4 regions of the Micromonospora sp. NPDC049282 genome follow, and region 2 is predicted to be linked to each of the others. Evidence: riboswitches for the same ligand, from Rfam matches in the RefSeq annotation. Region 2 holds a riboswitch; each other region holds the start of a gene.

Evidence for each region. Region 2 has a riboswitch for cyclic di-AMP ahead of ACGFI2_RS04455 (transglycosylase family protein). Riboswitches for the same ligand answer to the same signal wherever they lie in the genome.
Region 1: it holds a riboswitch for cyclic di-AMP, as region 2 does, so the genes downstream of both, ACGFI2_RS13775 (NlpC/P60 family protein) here and ACGFI2_RS04455 (transglycosylase family protein) in region 2, are expected to answer to the same signal.
Region 3: it holds a riboswitch for cyclic di-AMP, as region 2 does, so the genes downstream of both, ACGFI2_RS28075 (coiled-coil domain-containing protein) here and ACGFI2_RS04455 (transglycosylase family protein) in region 2, are expected to answer to the same signal.
Region 4: it holds a riboswitch for cyclic di-AMP, as region 2 does, so the genes downstream of both, ACGFI2_RS07515 (coiled-coil domain-containing protein) here and ACGFI2_RS04455 (transglycosylase family protein) in region 2, are expected to answer to the same signal.

The regions. Positions count from the first base shown of each region.
Region 1 covers NZ_JBICSL010000006.1:233,177-237,350, reverse strand. The annotation lists gene ACGFI2_RS13780 (N-acetylmuramoyl-L-alanine amidase) at 16-2,049, opposite strand; cyclic di-AMP (ydaO/yuaA leader) riboswitch at 2,283-2,420, shown strand; gene ACGFI2_RS13775 (NlpC/P60 family protein) at 2,488-3,465, shown strand; gene dcd (dCTP deaminase) at 3,537-4,115, opposite strand.
Region 2 covers NZ_JBICSL010000002.1:141,998-146,171, reverse strand. The annotation lists gene htpG (molecular chaperone HtpG) at 1-237, shown strand, start outside; gene ACGFI2_RS04460 (LLM class flavin-dependent oxidoreductase) at 292-1,854, opposite strand; cyclic di-AMP (ydaO/yuaA leader) riboswitch at 2,047-2,219, shown strand; gene ACGFI2_RS04455 (transglycosylase family protein) at 2,218-2,856, shown strand; gene ACGFI2_RS04450 (YbaB/EbfC family DNA-binding protein) at 3,145-3,603, shown strand; gene ACGFI2_RS04445 (M4 family metallopeptidase) at 3,740-4,174, opposite strand, start outside.
Region 3 covers NZ_JBICSL010000025.1:14,306-18,479, forward strand. The annotation lists gene ACGFI2_RS28065 (HelD family protein) at 1-242, shown strand, start outside; gene ACGFI2_RS28070 (cation diffusion facilitator family transporter) at 319-1,233, shown strand; cyclic di-AMP (ydaO/yuaA leader) riboswitch at 1,378-1,508, shown strand; gene ACGFI2_RS28075 (coiled-coil domain-containing protein) at 1,513-2,616, shown strand; gene ACGFI2_RS28080 (hypothetical protein) at 2,696-3,172, shown strand; gene ACGFI2_RS28085 (SRPBCC family protein) at 3,182-3,634, opposite strand; gene ACGFI2_RS28090 (STAS domain-containing protein) at 3,775-4,134, opposite strand.
Region 4 covers NZ_JBICSL010000003.1:211,581-215,754, forward strand. The annotation lists gene ACGFI2_RS07510 (carbonic anhydrase) at 1-605, shown strand, start outside; gene ACGFI2_RS07515 (coiled-coil domain-containing protein) at 670-1,695, opposite strand; cyclic di-AMP (ydaO/yuaA leader) riboswitch at 1,700-1,830, opposite strand; gene ACGFI2_RS07520 (YibE/F family protein) at 1,984-3,276, opposite strand; gene ACGFI2_RS07525 (SHOCT domain-containing protein) at 3,458-3,637, opposite strand; gene ACGFI2_RS07530 (metal-sensitive transcriptional regulator) at 3,794-4,093, opposite strand; gene ACGFI2_RS07535 (heavy-metal-associated domain-containing protein) at 4,173-4,174, shown strand, end outside.

The sequences.
Region 1 (4,174 bases), on a different contig from region 2:
TTCCGCCGTTCCGGGTCAGCGCGGCGCGCCGACCGGCGACGGCAGGATCAGCACGTCGGCGAGGTTCACGAACATGATCCGGTGGCCGAACTGGACCTGCACGTAGCGGTTCTCGCCCCGCACCACGGTCTGGTCACCGGGGGCCGAGCCGTCGAACGAGACGGCCCGGTAGTACTCGCCCGGCAGCACGCCGCCGACCGCGTACCGCTGGCCGGCGGCGAGCGTGTACTGGAGAGGGGAGATGGCCTGGTAGGGGATGGTGTCCGGGTAGGCGGCCTGCTCCGGGTAGGCGCGGCCGTACACCGGGATCGTGGCCTTGCCGGGCCGCGGCGTCACCACGAAGCCGGTCGCCCACTTCCCGGTGGGCGCCGAGGCCGGGTTGTGGAACCACGCCTTCTGGCCGAGATACCAGATCGCCGTCCAGTCACCCTGCCGGCCGGCCACCGCGTACGTCTGTCCGGCGGAGGCGCGGGCCCCGTGGTCCGAGATGTACATGGTGTCCGGCGTGCCGTCCGGGCGCAGCCCGAGGTCGTTGACGAGCGGGGCGTCCGCGCTCGGCGCGCTCCGCAGGATCACCGCCGAGGAGCCGCGCGACGGGCAGGTCTCGGCCGGCGGGGTGGGCGTCGGCACGCCCGGCGGCTGCTGGTTGCAGCCGACGAACGCCGGCCGGTTGGTGGCGAAGTCCGGGTCGATGGTGACCAGCCCGGTACGCGACGTGCCGGTGGTCCGGAACGGCGCCTTCATCAGGTCGAAGTAGTGCGACCAGTCCCAGTAGGGCCCCGGGTCCCAGTGCATGCCCCGGACGGTGCCGGCGGTGGTGCCGGGCACGTTGTCGTGGCCGATGATGTGCTGCCGGTCCATCGGGATGCCGAACTTCTGCGCCAGGTACCGGACCAGCTTCGCCGAGCTGCGGTACATCGCCTCGGTGTACCAGGTGCCCTGCCCGGCGAAGCCCTCGTGTTCCAGGCCGATGGACTTGGCGTTGACGTACCAGTTGCCGGCGTGCCAGCCGACATCCTTGGCCTTGATGTGCTGGGCGACGTAACCGTCCACCGAGCGCAGCGTGTAGTGCCAGCCCAGGTAGTCGGCCCGCTTCACCAGGTCGACGCTCGGGTCGAAGTAGCCCTCGGTGTCGTGGATGACGATGTACTCGATCTTCTGCTGCTTCGGCCGGTTGCCCAGGTCGTGGTTGCCGTAGTCGCCCGGGTCCGCGCTGAGCTGCTCGTACGGCGCGGGGATCCACTCGCAGGCCAGCCGCACCGGGCACTCCAGCCCGTCCGGCCGCGCGGCGTGGCGCAGCCCGAGCCGGGCCAGGCCGGCGCGGTCCGGGCGCGCGGCGGTGGCGGCCAGCGTGACCCGCTGCCCGTCGTCGGTGGTGCGGGTCGCGCCCTGGCCGAGCTGGTCGTAGACCTCGTCGGCGAAGGCGGCCGCCGCGTCGGAGGTGTCCGCGCCGGAGTAGCGGGCCACCGCGCCGTACCAGGCCGCCGGGTCGCTGCCGGCGCCGACCGGCCCGCCCAGTGCCTTCTGGTACGAGGCGAGCAGCGCCGCGCCACCACGGATGTTCGCGGCCGGGTCGGTGCGCAGCTTCTGCGCGTCGAGCCCGGTGAGCGTCGCGGCGGCGTCGAGCGTCTGTAGCGAGGCCGTCGGGAGTGGTGTCTCCCGGGCCGGCGCGGCGGCGGTGGCCGGGTCGAGGGTGAGCGGGCGTGAGTCGTCGCCGCGCGGGTCCTCGTCCTCGTCGACGTGCGCGCTGCCCGGCGTGGCGAGCACGTGCGTGGCGTCGGTCAGGTGCATCGGGCCGTAGCCGCCGCTGGTGCTGGGCTGGCCCGGGTGGGCATCCCAGCGGGACTCCAGGTAGGAGACCCCGAGCAGCACGTTCTGCGGCACGCCGTACTCGGCCGCCGCGGCGGCGTACTGCTGCTGCCGGTCTCCGGCGGGTGGGGCGGCCTGTGGCGCGGCGGTCACCGGGCCGGTGGTCGCCAGCGCGGCGGCGGTCGCCACGGCGGCGGCGAGCAGTATCCGTCCGCCCGAGGGCGGGGGTGAGAGGTGCATCGAACCTCCTGGACAGGGATGGGGGTCACTGCGTCCCCCACCCTCACTCCGTTGGCCCGGGAGGGTCAATGCCTTTCCGGTGGGTAATCTGATGTGAAAGAAAGCTTCATTCGCGTCCGACCGGCACATCCGGTACGGAGTGTCACTGCCGTTCGGGTTGCGGATCGATAACAGAGGTCCCTACTCTGGTCAATCGTCGGCCGCCAGTTTCATCGTCCAACCCGGGCGGTGACGGTCCGACACCGCCGAGTCGCCCACGGGCGAACCGGGGACCCAGGTACCTGGGGTGAATCCGCAGTCACTGCGGTAGGGCGGCTCCCTTCCCGCCCGAACCCGTCAGCTAACCCGGTAGGCGGTCAGACGAAGGAGTACGGACGCCCGGTGGCACACCATGCCCCGCGGCCGACGTCGAGCCGGTCCACGGACCGGTCCGCAGTCGTGCCGCGTTCCCGCTGGTCCCGCTTCACCCCCACACTCGCCGCCCTGGTCGGCGCCGCGGTCGTTCTGACCGGTGGCGCGACGGCGGCCCGCGCCGAACCCTCGGTCGCCGAGATCGAGGCCCAGATCGACCGCGACTGGAACAAGCTCGAACCCGTCATCGAGCAGGTCAACGCCGTACGCGAGCAGCTCGGCGTGCGACGCCGGCAGGCCGACGCGCTCGGCAAGCAGATCGCCCCGCTCCAGGCCCGGGTGGACGCCGCGCTCGGGCAGGTCGGCGGGCTCGCCGCCGACGCCTACAAGGGTGACAACCTCTCCACCGTCAACGCCCTGCTGGGCAGCCGCTCACCGAGCGAGCTGGTCAGCGGTCTGGAGATGCTCGACCGCTTCGCGCACCACCAGCAGGAGCAGGTACGCGACATCGCCGAGCTGCGCGACGAGCTGGCCGCGAAGAAGAAGCCGCTGGACGCGATGGTCGCCGACCTGAGCCGTACCGAGGCGCAGCTCGCGGCGAAGAAGAAGCAGATCGACGCCGAGATCGCCAAGCTCCAGAAACTGCGGCTCAAGGTGTACGGCAACGGTGGCGGCGGCCCGCTCCGGCCGGCCCCCTGCCCGGCCGGATATCCCGGCGGCGCGGCCGGGGTGGCGGTCAAGTTCGCCTGCGCCCAGATCGGCAAGATCTACGTCTGGGGCGCCGCCGGCCCGGACCACTTCGACTGCTCGGGCCTGACCATGGCCGCCTGGGCCAAGGCCGGTGTCTCGCTGCCGCACAACGCCCGCCAGCAGCACAACGTCACGCGGCGGGTCAGCCGCGCCGAGTTGCGCGCCGGTGACCTGGTCTTCTACTACGGCGACCTGCACCACGTGGGCATGTACGTCGGCGACGGCTGGGTGGTGCACGCCTCCCAGTCCGGCAAGCCCATCACCATGAAGCGCGTCGACGACGGCGACATCAACAGCTACGGCCGCCCCGGCTGAGGTGCAAGGAGGGGCCCCCTGTCAACGCATTCCGCATAGGAGGGGGCCCCGCTCAACAGCGGCGGAGAGCGTCAGCGGGTCGGCCAGGTGCGCCAGCTCTGCCAGGACCGGCTCGGCGTCGGGCCGCGCTGGCCCTGGTAACGCGAGCCGTAGACGGCCGAGCCGTACGGGTGCTCGGCCGGCGAGGAGAGCCGGAAGATGCACAACTGACCGATCTTCATGCCCGGCCAGAGCGTGATCGGCAGGTTGGCCACGTTGGACAGCTCCAGTGTGACGTGGCCGGAGAAGCCCGGATCGATGAAGCCGGCGGTGGAGTGGGTGAGCAGACCGAGTCGCCCCAGCGACGACTTGCCCTCCAGTCGGCCGGCCAGTTCCTCGCCCAGCGAGATCACCTCGAGTGTGGACGCGAGCACGAACTCGCCCGGGTGCAGCACGAACGGCTGCCCCTCGGGAACCTCCACCATCGATGTCAGGTCGTCCTGCTGCACGGACGGGTCGATGTGGGTGTAAAGGTGGTTGTTGAAGACCCGGAACAGCCGGTCCAGGCGTACGTCGATGCTGGACGGCTGCACCAGCGTGGGCTCGAAGGGCTCCAGCGCGAGCGTGCCCGCCTTGATCTCGGAGACCAGGTCGCGGTCGGAGAGCAGCATCGGAACACCATAGCGACCGCTATCGGTGACCTGCGTGTCGGACTACTTCTTCGTACACC
Region 2 (4,174 bases):
ATGTATCGGGCGATGGGTCAGGAGGTGCCCCGGGTCAAGCGGATCCTGGAGCTGAACCCGACCCATCCGCTGGTCACCGGCCTGCGCAAGGCCCACGGCGAGGGCGGCGACGCCGCCGCGCTGACCGAGACCGCCGAGCTGCTGTACGGCATGGCGCTGCTGGCCGAGGGTGGGGAGCTGGCCGACCCGGCCCGCTTCACCCGCATCCTCGCCGACCGTCTCGCCCGCAACCTCTAGATGCAAGGAGGGGCCTCTTCTTATCGCCTACGCGATAGGAGGGGCTCCCGCTTGTCACAGCTGGCCGGGGAAGAAGCCGTGTCGGGCCAGCGGCTCGACGATCTGGTGCTCCTCGTAGGACAGATGTGACAACAGGGTGTCGGTGAGCAGGTCCACCGCCTCCTGCAGGCCGGTGAAGTCGCCGGGGGAGCGGATCAGCTCCACCAGTGCCCGGTCGACGCTCTCCACTACCCCGTGGATCACCACGTGCTCCTGCTCGAGGCGGTCCAGCACCGGCGCCAGCCCGGCGTCGGAGCGGCGCAGGTGCGGGAAGATCGACGCGTCCTCCAGGCCGTGGTGCTGGGTCACCACCGTGCAGTACGCCGCGCAGTAGGCGCCCAGCGTCCAGTCGTTCTGCCGCATGGTCATCTCGTTCAGCGCGGCCCGGGCCCCGCCCGGCGACACCGCCCCGCGCCGGACCTGGTCGAGCAGGTCGCGCACCTGGGCCAGCTCCTGACGCAGGTGGTCGTGCACGTCCACCAGGTGCTGCCCGGCGGCCTGCCCCCGGGCGGGGTAGACCTGTCCGGCCGGTGGCGGCGGGGCGGTCGGTCGGGTCGTCTCGTCCCAGAGGCGGCGGGCGCTCAGCCGTACCCCCGGATCGGGGGTGGGGGTGACCGCGAGCGTGGTCGGGCCGCCGGCGGCGGCCTGCTCGTCGGCGACGGCCCGGGCGCCGCTGCCCGGCGTGGTGCGCTCGGCCGCGACCAGCTCCCGGACCGCCGGCGCCACCTCCTGGGCGAAGATCTGGAGGGCGCGCGGCTCGTCGCTGCCGAGGATGAACGTGGTGACGCCGTGCTCCAGGGTGAGGCCGGCCAGCTCCTCGACCCACCGCTCCGGCGGCCCGGCGAGGAAGCCGGTGGACGAGCGGGTGAACGTGCCGGTGACGTTGAGCATCCGGCGGATCGCGCCCGGATCGCGCCCGGCTGCCCGCGCGCCCTCGTCGACCAGCGCGTTGAGCGCCGGCAGGTCGTCCGGTCCCTTCGGCAGATACGCCAGCGACGGCAGCCAGCCGTCCGCGGCCCGCCCGACCAGCCGCAGCATGCGCGGCTTGTACGCGCCCACCCAGATGCCCACCGGGTGCGCCGGCGCCGGACCGCGCTTCGCCCCGACCACCCGGTAGTGCTCCCCGGGCACCCGGATCATGCCGCGCCGCTCGGTGTCCCAGACCTCGCGGATGACCTGGATCGCCTCGTCCAGCGCGTCGACCGCCGCGCCGGGGGAGAGCCGCCGCCCGCCGGTCGCCTCGATCGCGTCCCAGAACGCGCCCGCGCCCAACCCCAGTTCGACCCGGCCGCCGGTGAGCAGGTCCAGGCTGGCCACGCTGCGGGCCAGCACCACAGGTTGGCGCAGCGGCAGGTTGAGCACGTTGCCGGCCAGACCGATCCGGGCGGTGGCGGCGGCCACGTACGACATCAGCGTCCACGTGTCCAGAAAGCCCGGCTGGTACGGGTGGTCCTGGAAGGTGACCAGGTCGAGCCCGACCTGTTCGCAGAGCGTGGCCAGCGCCACCACCTGGTCGGGGCGACCGGCGGCGGGGGTGAGGAAGCCACCGAAGGTCAGCTCGTGTCCGTGGTCGGTCATCGCCCCGCTCCTTACGCGATCTTGCCGGTCCCGCCCCACGGTAGCCCCACCACCGGCCGGGTGATGGCGGACCCGACCACCGTGGACGCGGCGGTCGCACGGTAGCCCGGGCGGGTGAAGAACGTCCCAAGAAGCGGGCGATCGTCGGAAATCGTCCCTAGCCTCGGTTCCGTTCGCAGTCGCGGACACCACGGGCCGGTAACGCCTAATCCCGCCGCCGGCCCGGTGGTACCCGGACCTCGGGCGGGAGCGGGGGACCCACACGTTCCACGGTGCACGTCACCTCGGGGTGAAGCCGCCACCGGCGGCCGGGCTCCTCGGCCCGAACCCGACAGCTCACCTCGTCGGCGTGGAGGAATCCACATGTCAACCGCATACTCAGCCCGGCGCCGCCGTACCGTGATCGGCGCGCTCGTAGCCGGCGCCGCTACCGGCGCCGTGGCGCTGCTCGGGCCGGCCGCGCCGGCCGCCGCCGCGAGCCTGAACTGGGACGCCGTCGCCCGGTGCGAGTCGGGCGGCAACTGGCACATCAACACCGGCAACGGCTACTACGGCGGGCTCCAGTTCTCGCGCGGCACCTGGAACGGCCACGGCGGCCAGCGGTACGCCGCCCGCGCCGACCGGGCCAGCCGCTCCGAGCAGATCGCCGTCGCCGAGAGGGTCCTCGACGGGCAGGGCATCGGCGCCTGGCCGGTCTGCGGCAGGAAGGCCGGGTGGAGCGGCAGGAAGGCCGGGTCGAGCCGGACGCACGCCGGCAAGGAGTCGGGCTCCACCGCGTCCAGGAAGGCCCCGACCACGAAGAGGGCCACCTCGTCGGGCGGTGAGCGGCGCGGCGCGCCGGCCACCGGCGCCTACCTGGTGCGGCCCGGCGACACCCTGTCCGAGATCGCCGCGGCGAAGCACGTCGCCGGTGGGTGGCGCGCCCTGCACGCGTGTAACCGGGGCGTGGTCGGCGACGATCCCGGCCTGATCTTCCCGGGCCAGCGGCTGCGCCTGCGCTGATCCCCGGCTCCGGGCCGCCGTGTCGCGTCTGCGTCGCGTCCCGTCGGTCCGGTCGCGTGCTGCGGGTCCGGGTCGCGAGTCCTCGGGACCACGTCGCGCCGGCAGGCGACGCGAGCGCCCGGCCGGTCGTCCGGCCGGGCGTTCGCCCCCGCGCGACACGCCGGGAGTGGTGGGCGTCCGTCCTGCTCCCGGCGTCGGCGGCCGGCCTGGTGCGGCGGGTGACGAGGTTCCGTCGCCGCCTGTTGCTATGGTCACCAGACTCGGCTAAGACGTGAAGAAAGCGCGGATATGACCAACGATGCGTTCTCGGCCGCCGCGAGCCTCGACGAGCTGCTGACCCGCACGCAGCAGGCGCTGGCCGCGATGCGGTCCCGGGCCTGCGTGCTCGCCGACGGCGAGCCGGGCGAGCTGCTCCGGGCCGAGGGCGCGGCCGTCGGCGGCCGGGTCCGGGCGGTCGCCGTCCAGGGTGGCCGGTTGCACTCCGTCGTCGTCGACCCGGAGCTGGCCGGGTTGCCGCTGGAGGTTCTCTGCGGACACCTGGTCGACGCCGTCAACGACGCGCTGAGCGAGTTGGACGCGCAGGTCGGCGACTCCGCCCGGGCGGACACCGACGCGCTCGCCGCCCGCCTCGGCGGCCTGCCCGACCAGGCGGAGCTGTTCAGCCGGACGATGCACGAGGTGGCCGCGCGGATCCGCCGCGACCGCGTCGCCGCGTCCCGAACCGCCCGCTCCGCCCGCTCCGCCTGACCGCCCGCCAAGATGTAGATCTTGGTACGGAAGTCCCCTATGAGAGGCCGTTCCGTACCAGATCCCGCAAGCCGCGAGCCGGAGACGCGGAACGGCCGGCCGTCGGGAGGACGACGGCCGGCCGCTCGCGTCGGGGTCAGCTCAGCGTGACCGCCGTGTCGTCGACGACGAAGGACGTCTGCAGGGAGGCGTCCTCCACGCCGCTGAACGAGATGGTCGCCGTGGTGCCGGCCAGCGACGAGACGTCGAAGGACCGCTGCACGTAGCCGGTGGCCTTGTTCAGGTTGGAGTAGGTGGCCAGCGTGGTGCTGCCGGCCTTGACGGTCAGCTTGTCGTAGGCGGTGGAGGTGGTCGACTCCGCGCTGTCGATGTGCAGCCAGAAGCTGAGCGTCGCCCGGCAGCCGGCCGGGATGGTGACCGACTGGCTGAGCGTGTCGGTGTGCGAGGAGCCGTAGCCGTCGAGCCACGCCTTGTACGAGCCGCCGTGCGCCGCCTGGCCGCTGTCCGTGGTGATGACGCCGGACGAGACGGTCCAGCTCACGTTGCCCGACTCGAAGCCGGGGTTGGCCAG
Region 3 (4,174 bases), on a different contig from region 2:
GCACGGTCGGCGTGATCACGCCGGTGCCGCGCCGGGACGAGGTGGCCGGCTGGCTGGGCGGGATCGGCGCCGGCCGGCTCCAGGTGGTGAACAGCCTGCAGGCCAAGGGCATGGAGTACGACGGCGTGGTGCTGGTCGCGCCGGGCGAGATCCGGGCCGATCCCGGCTCCGGGGTCCGGACGCTCTACGTGGCGCTCTCCCGGGCCACCCAGCGCCTGACCACGCTCGACCCGGTGGCGTGACCAGACGCTCACTTGCACACATAGCGATGTGAGCATAGATTGGTTCCGGCCGAGGCACGGGGCGGAGGGTGTGTGCGTGGGCGCAGGTCATGACCACAGCGGGGCGGTGGCCAACGCGGCACACCGCCACCGGGGGCGGCTCTGGGCCGCCTTCGCGCTGCTCACCGTGCTGATGCTGGTCGAGGCGGTGGCCGCCTTCACGACCGGCTCGCTCGCCCTGCTCTCCGACGCCGGGCACATGTTCACCGACGTGCTCGGCATCGGCATGGCGCTCGCGGCGATCAGCGCCACCCGGCGTGCCCGCACCGACCCGCAGCGCACGTTCGGGCTCTACCGGCTCGAGGTGCTCGCGGCGCTGGCCAACGCGGTGCTGCTCGGCGCCGTCGCGATCTACGTCCTGATCGAGGCGGTACGCCGGTTCGGCGAGCCGCCGGAGGTGCTCGCCGGGCCGATGCTCGTGGTCGCCGCGCTCGGCCTGCTCGCCAACATCGCCGCGTTCGCGCTGCTGCGAGCCGGCGCGCAGGAGAGCATCAACCTGCGCGGGGCGTACCTGGAGGTGCTCGGCGACCTGCTCGGCTCGCTGGGCGTGATCGGCGCCGCGCTGGTCATCGCCGGCACCGACTGGTGGTGGGCCGACCCGCTGGTCGCCGTGGCGATCGGCCTGTTCATCCTGCCGCGCACCTGGCGGCTCGGTCGGGCCGCGGTGCGCATCCTGGTGCAGGCCGCGCCGGAGCACCTCCAGGTGACCGCGGTGCACGACCGGCTGGCCGCCGTGCCAGGCGTGGCCGAGGTGCACGACCTGCACGTCTGGACGCTCACCTCGGGCATGGACGTGGCCTCGGCGCACCTGGCCGTCGACGCGGGCGCCGAGGTCGCCACCGTGCTGGCCGCCGCCCGGGCCGCCCTGCACGAGGACTTCTCGATCGACCACGCCACGTTGCAGATCGAACCCGGAGCGTCAGCCGGGGCCTGCGGCCCGAGCGAGTGGTAATTAGGACAGACTTAAATCAGTGTGGTTATTGTTGGCATATGCCGGTTTTGCCCGGTAACTGGCTCCGGTCGGCGGAGCCGGCTCCGGGCAGCGCCGGTAGGCTCGGTCGCGGCCACACCCCGGGCGCCACTCCGGCGCCCGTGGGCGCGGCCGGCGCCTAATCGCCCGCAGGGCGAGCCGGGGAACCACGCACGTGGGGTGCATCCGCGTCAGCGGTAGGGATCTTCCGTCCCGAACCCGTCAGCTAACCCGGTCGGCGGCTGACGGAAGGACACCTGAATGCCCACAGTGGCACCTGTACGACGGACGGCCGCCCGGTTGGCGGCCCTGCTCGTCGCGACGCTGGCCCTCGGCGTCGCGACCGTGCCGGCCTCCCCCGCCTCGGCGGCGCGGTCGACCTACCCGACCGGCCTGCTCGCCGCCGCACCCGGCGACGACGACGAGGGCGGCACCCCGACGCTGCGCGAGCAGCTCGACGCGGCCAGCAAGGGCTGGCTGGACGCCAAGGCCGCGCTGAACCACTCGGTTACCCGGCAGAAGCAGCTCAACGACCGGCTCGGGACGATCGACGTGGAGCTGGCCGAGCGCGACGCCAAGGTCGGCGAGATCGCCCAGGTGGCGTACCGCACCGGCCGGATGGGCACCGCCGCCGCGCTGCTCGCCAGCCGTAGCCCGGAAGGCTTCATGGACCGGGCCGCGGCCCTGGAGACGGTCGCCGCGCACGAGGACCGGACGCTGCGCGACCTGATCACGACCCGGGACGAGGCGATCCGCACCCGCGCCGCGCTCGACGGCGAGATCCGCGAACAGCGCAAGCAGGTCACGCTGATGGCCAAGCGCAAGGACCAGGCCGAGCGGGCACTGGAGGTCGCCAACCGGCGGCCGGCCGCCGACAGCGGCAGCAGCCGCAGCAGCGACGGCGGCGGCAGCCCTGGGGGCACGTCCACGGCGAACGCGAAGCCGGCCAAGCGCAACTCCGACGGCTCGTGGCCGGCGGAGTCGTGCAGCGTCAACGACCCGACGCCGGCCAGCGGCTGCATCACCCCGCGCACCCTGCACGCGTTGCAACAGGCCAAGGCGGCCGGCTTCACCCGGTACGTCTCGTGCCACCGCCCCAGCGGCTCGGGCGAGCACCCGAAGGGGCGGGCCTGCGACTTCGCGGCGCAGAAGGACGGCTTCGGCGGCGTCGCCAGCGGCGGCGACAAGACGTACGGCAACAACCTGTCGGCCTACCTCATCCGCAACGCCGACCCGCTCGCCGTGCTCTACGTGATCTGGTTCAAGCGGATCTGGCTGCCCAGCAGCGGCTGGAAGTCGTACAGCGGCGGCAACGGCGACCCGTCCAGCGACCACACCAACCACGTGCACCTGTCGGTCTACTGAGTCCCTACGCCCCACGACGTACGCCGGATGTCGTCGCGCGGCCCACGACCCGGGCCGCGCGACGGCCGACGATCGGGGCATGAGACGACTCTCCCCCGCCGGCCGCAAGGCGCTGCTCACCGCGCACCTGACCACCTCGCTGGGCTGGCTCGGCACCGACCTGACGCTGCTCGCGCTCGGCGTGGCCGGGCTGCGCGGGGCCAACCCCGAGGTGGTCTACCCGGCGGCGGCGCTGCTGGTCACCTGGCTGTTCGCGCCGCTGAGCGTGGCGGTCTGGCTGGTCGGGACCGTGAGCGCGCTGCTCACCCCGTGGGGCCTGCTGCGCTGGCGCTGGGTGCTGGTGAAGTTCGCGCTCACCACCGTCATGCTCGGTCTGGTGCTGCTCCTGCTCACCCCCCGGATCCGGCACCTCGGCGCGCTCGCCGGGGCCGCCGACGCGCACCTGCGGGTCGACCTGGTGGTGCCGCCGGCCGTCTCCACCACGCTCCTGCTGATCGCCACCGTGCTGTCCACGTACAAGCCGTGGGGGCGAATGCGGCGGGGCCGGCCCGGCTGACCCGCCGAGTCAGGCCGGCCGACCCTCCAGGGTCGCGCCGAGGCGGGCGGCGAGGCCCAGGTGGGCCGCCCGGGCCTGGCGGAACGCGTAGCCGAACAGCGGCGCCGGCGCGGTGAGGGTGATCTCCACGTCGATCCGCACCACGCCGTCGGGCTCGTCGCGCAGCCGGGTGTGGTTGCGCACCGTCGTCGCCGGCTGCTGCCGGGCGACGGTGACCACCTCGTCCTCGTTGGCGATCAGCACGTCCGCCTGGTAGGTCACCGGGAAGTGCAGCGGACCGAGCTCCAGCCGATCGGTGATCGCGTAGCTGGCCAGCGCGCCCGGCCGGGGCGGCAGCCGGCGGACCCGCACGATCAACGGATGCAGCTCGCCCTGCCGGCTCAGGTCGCCGAGCAGGGCTACCGCGTCCGCCCGGCGACACCGGGCCTGCACGGTGTAGCTGAAGCTGTCGCTGCTCTGCAAACCGGTCCCCCTCGCCGTCGTGGGTCCGGACGATCGTCCCGTACCGGGGCCGGGCTGGCAACGGGTCGAAGGTCCCCCGGTCGGCGAGGCCGAGGTGGCGCTCAGGCGCCGGTCTCCACGCTCGGCGGCGGTCGCGCGCCTCAGGCGCCCGGGAGCACCTCGGGGATGTCGTCGGCGAACCAGGGCTCGGGCGCGCCGAAGAGGCCGAGCAGGCCGGTCACCCAGAGCTGCCGGTGCACGAACCGGCTCGGCTCGGTGACCACGAGCTTGACGCCGCTGACCTCACAGGTCTGGAAGCCGGCCACCATGGCGCTGATGCCGACCGAGTCGATGAACGTGACGAGCCGCATGTTCAGCTCGATCCGGGCGGGGCGTCCCTTGGCGAGCACCTCGGCGATTGCTTCCCGGACCTCGTACGCGGTGTCGACGTCGATCTCCCCTCGGGGAGCGATCTGCACGACACCACCCGGACGCAACGACTTCACGATCGACAGGCTCACGCGAGCACCTCCACTCGCCCCAACGGGCGCCTCATCAGTA
Region 4 (4,174 bases), on a different contig from region 2:
ACTACCGGTTCGTCACCGGTGTGCCGCAGCACCCGAACCAGAACGCCGGGCGGCGGACGGCGGTCGCGGACGGCCAGCACCCGTTCGCGGTGATCGTCGGCTGCTCCGACTCCCGGCTCGCCGCCGAGATCATCTTCGACCGCGGTCTCGGTGACCTGTTCGTGGTGCGCACCGCCGGGCACACCGCCGGCCCCGAGGTGCTCGGCAGCGTGGAGTACGGGGTCACCGTGCTCGGCACGCCGCTCGTGGTGGTGCTCGGCCACGATTCGTGCGGCGCGGTCCAGGCGGCCCGCGAGGCGGTACGCACCGGCTCCGCCCCGGCCGGACACCTGGGCGCCGTGGTGGACGCCGTCTCGCCCAGCCTGCTCCGTGCCGCCCGGCAGGGGGTCGAGGACCTCGACGGCATCGTCGACGTCCACATCGCGCAGATCGTGGAGACCCTGCTGGCCCGTTCGACGGTGCTCGCCGAGCGGGTGGCCGGTGGAGCGTGCGCGGTGGTCGGCATGTCGTACCGGCTCAGCGGCGGCGAGGTGCGGACGGTGGCGCAGTCCCCGACCCCGCTGCCCGCGCCGGCCGCGCCGGCGGACCCGGCGCTCGCCGGCTGAGTCGCACCCGGACACGCGAGAAGGGGCCGCCCTCGGGCGGCCCCTTCTTCGTGTGCCTGTCGCGTCAGAGCAGCGACATGTGCACGTGGTCGGTGTGGTTGGAGGGTCCGCTGTAGGAACTCCAGCCGGTCGCCGGGAACCAGATCTGCCGGTTCCAGATCACGTAGTAGATGCCCAGCCGGTCCGCGTTGCGGATGAGGAAGGCGGCCACCTCGTTGCCGTACCGGCGGGTGTCGTTGTTGTGCCACGGCGCGAAGCCGCTGTTCTGCAGCGACCAGTCACAGGCCTTGCCCTTGGGGTGCTCCCACGGCCCGCCCGGTCGGTAACAGCCCACGAAGCGGCTGAAGCCGGCGCGCTTGACCTCCTTGTACGCGTGCAGCGTGCGCGGCGTGACGCAGCCGGAGGTGGTCGGGTCGTTCTCGCTGCACGACTCCGACTTCCAACCGCCGTCGGCGGTGCGGCCGGGGCCGACCCGGGCGACCGGCGAGGTGGCCGAGACCAGGCCGCCGGTGAAGCCCAGCCCGCCGACCAGCTTCAGCGCCTTCTGCGCCTCGGTCCGCTCGCGGGCCATCGCGTTGGTCTGCTTCTCCTGCTCGCGCACCTCGGCGTCGGCGGCGATCTTGGCCTGCTCGGCGCGGGTCCTGGCGGCGTTGACGGCGGCGAGCCGCTGCGCGTTGTAGAGGTTCAGTTCGTCCAGGGCGCTGGCGCGTTCGACGAACGAGTCGGGCGACCGGCTCTCCAGCAGCATCGCCATCGCGCCCATTCGCCCGGTCCGGTAGGACTGCGCGGCGATCTGGTTGACCTGCGGGCTGAGCGCCGCCAGCTCGGCCTCCGCCGCCGCCTTCTCGGCGGTCAGCCGCTTCTGGCGCTCCTGAGACTTGGCGAGCTTCGCCTTCGCCTGGACGTAGGACCGGTTGGCGGAGTCGATCGCCTCGGTGATGAGCGGCGGTTCGCCGTCCTCCCCGTGCCCGGAGGGCTTGGGGGCGGCGGCGTGCGGGGCGGCCGTCGCCGGGGTCGGCCCGACCAGCACGGCGAACGCGGCGAGCACGGCCACCACGGGTGTCGACCAGCGGCGCAGGGGTGCCGTCACAGTGTTCCCTTCCGTCGACCGCCGACCGGGTTAGCTGACGGGTTCGGGACGGAAGCGGCCCCTACCGCTCGCGCGGATTCACCCCATGTACCTGGTTCCCCGGTTCGCCCGGAGGCGATTGGGCGGCGGCACCGCAGGCGCCGGTGCGCGCCTTCGGCGGTGACCGGGGCGAGGTTACCCGAGATCCCGACCGGGGATCTACGTCCGGAAGGCGACCAATCGCGAGAATTCGACATTGCCCAGCGTGAGCAGCATCGCGTTTGACGTCGGCCGTCACGCTGCGGAGTGTCACCATGCGGCCTCCGTGCTCCCCGGGTCGCCGGGCCGCCGTCCGCCGAGCGCCTCCAGCGCCTCGTCCCGCCCCTGTGGAGGCCGGGACGCGGGCGGTGGCGACGCCGGGGCGGCGTCCGGCACGGGCCGGCCGGCGGTGGTGACGACCGCGGCCAGCGCGGTGGTCATCGGTACGGCGGCGATCAGACCGAGCGTGGCGACCGCGCTGCGGACGATCTCCTGGGCGAGGAACTCGCTGGTGAGGATCTCGCTCACCGGGCGGGAGTCGGCGACCAGCAGGAGCAGCAGCGGCAGCGAGGCGCCCGCGTACGCCAGCACGATGGTGTTGACGGTCGACGCGATGTGCGCCCGGCCGACCCGGGTGGCCGCCCGGTAGAGCTGCCGCCGGGACAGGTCGGGGTTGGCGCGCGCCAGCTCGGTGACGGTCGCCGCCTGGGTGACCGTGACGTCGTCCAGCACGCCCAGCGAGCCGATGATGATGCCGGCCAGCAGCAGCCCGTGCAGGTCGACCTCGCCCTGGAACATGGACAGCGTGGTGGCGTCCTCGCTGCCGAAGCCGGTCAGGTGGGTGGCTCCGGTGGCCAGCGTGCCGAGCACGCCGGTGACCACCAGGCTGCCGAGCGTGCCGAGCACCGCCACGGAGGTCTGCGCGCTGATCCCGTGGGTCAGGTAGAGCACCACGAACATGATGAGTGCGGCGCCGACGATCGCCACCGGCAGTGGGGACCGGCCGGCGCCGATCCCGGGCAGCACGAAGCCGAGCAGGATGGCGAAGCTGGCCGCCAGCCCGCCGAGCGCGGCCAGACCGCGCCAGCGGCCGAAGGCGACGATCGCGGCGGCGAAGAGCGCCACCAACCAGACCAGCGGCGTGCCGCGTTGGTGCTCGGCGATGTTGTAGGTCTTCACCGTCGGGTCGGCCGGGTCGGTCAGCTCGACCAGGATCACCTCGTCGCCGACCTCGACCCGTGGCGCGCCGGGCCCCGCGGGGATCGGCGTCTCGACCTGCCTGCCGGCGTCCGGGCCCTGCTCCGCGGCGACGGTCACGGTGCCGCAGCGGCCGTCGGCGCCCTCCGGCGCCTCCGGGGTCGGCGGGCAGGGCTCGGTCACCACCCGGGTCACGGTGCCCTGGTGACGTGGCACGTTCGCGCCGCCCGCCGGCTCCGGTCCCGACCGGGGCCAGAGCGCCAGCGCCGCGATCACGGTGAGCGCGAGGAGCGGCACGACGGTCGCGAGGAGAAGCCGGCGTACCCGGGGTGGCGCGGGGGCGGGACGGGTGTGGTCGGCGCCCACGGCGTCTCCCAACTGTCGACGGCGCGACCCGGTCACCGGCCCGGTCGGTCCCCGGCCGGCGCGGACGGTGCTGACCACGCCCGGTCGTCGCCGGGCCATGGTAGCCAGCGCCGACCGGGGCGCCCGGCAGGCCGCTGCGGAGCCCATCCGCCGGCCGCGCCCGGGCGGGGGTGACCGGCGGTCAGCTCAGGCCGGCGCGCCGCCGCCGGTAGTCGTCCTCGTCGATCTCGCCGCGCGCGTACCGCTCGTCGAGGATGCGCCGGGCCGTACCCGGCGTCGCGGAGCCCACCCCGGGCAGCCTGACCACCAGCCAGACCAGCCCCGCGAGCGCCGCGAGCGCCAGCAGGGACCAGAGCCACATCCAACCCATCATCGGGCCCGACCACATCATCCGGCCGCCCTCCGTCCGTTCGGGCGGGTCGGCGCGGCGCCGACCCGGCCGTCACCTCGACGGTACGTGCACGAGCGGCCGGGCGGGCCGGGCCGCGCGGCCCATTTCCGGGGTCGGAAGTCCTGGTCAGCCGCGCTTCATCAGGCGGCCGACGGCGGCCATCATCTCGGTGGCCATCTCGTCGGCGCGGCCCTCGGCGGCGCCCTCGTGCATGCAGTGCCGGGCGTGGCCGTCGAGCAGGCCCAGGGCGACCTTGTCCAGCGCGGCCTGGATGGCCGAGATCTGCGTCAGCACGTCGATGCAGTAACGGTCGTCCTCGACCATCTTCTCGATGCCCCGGACCTGGCCCTCGACGCGACGGAGCCGGGCGAGGAGCTGGTCCTTGCTGGCGGTGTAGCCCCGGGTCGGGGTGGACGGCGTGGTCATCCGTCGAGGATAGCGTACCCCTCGGGGGTATGGTAACGTTCCGCTTGTACCCCCAGGGGGTATCAGATCGGAGGGCGAGAT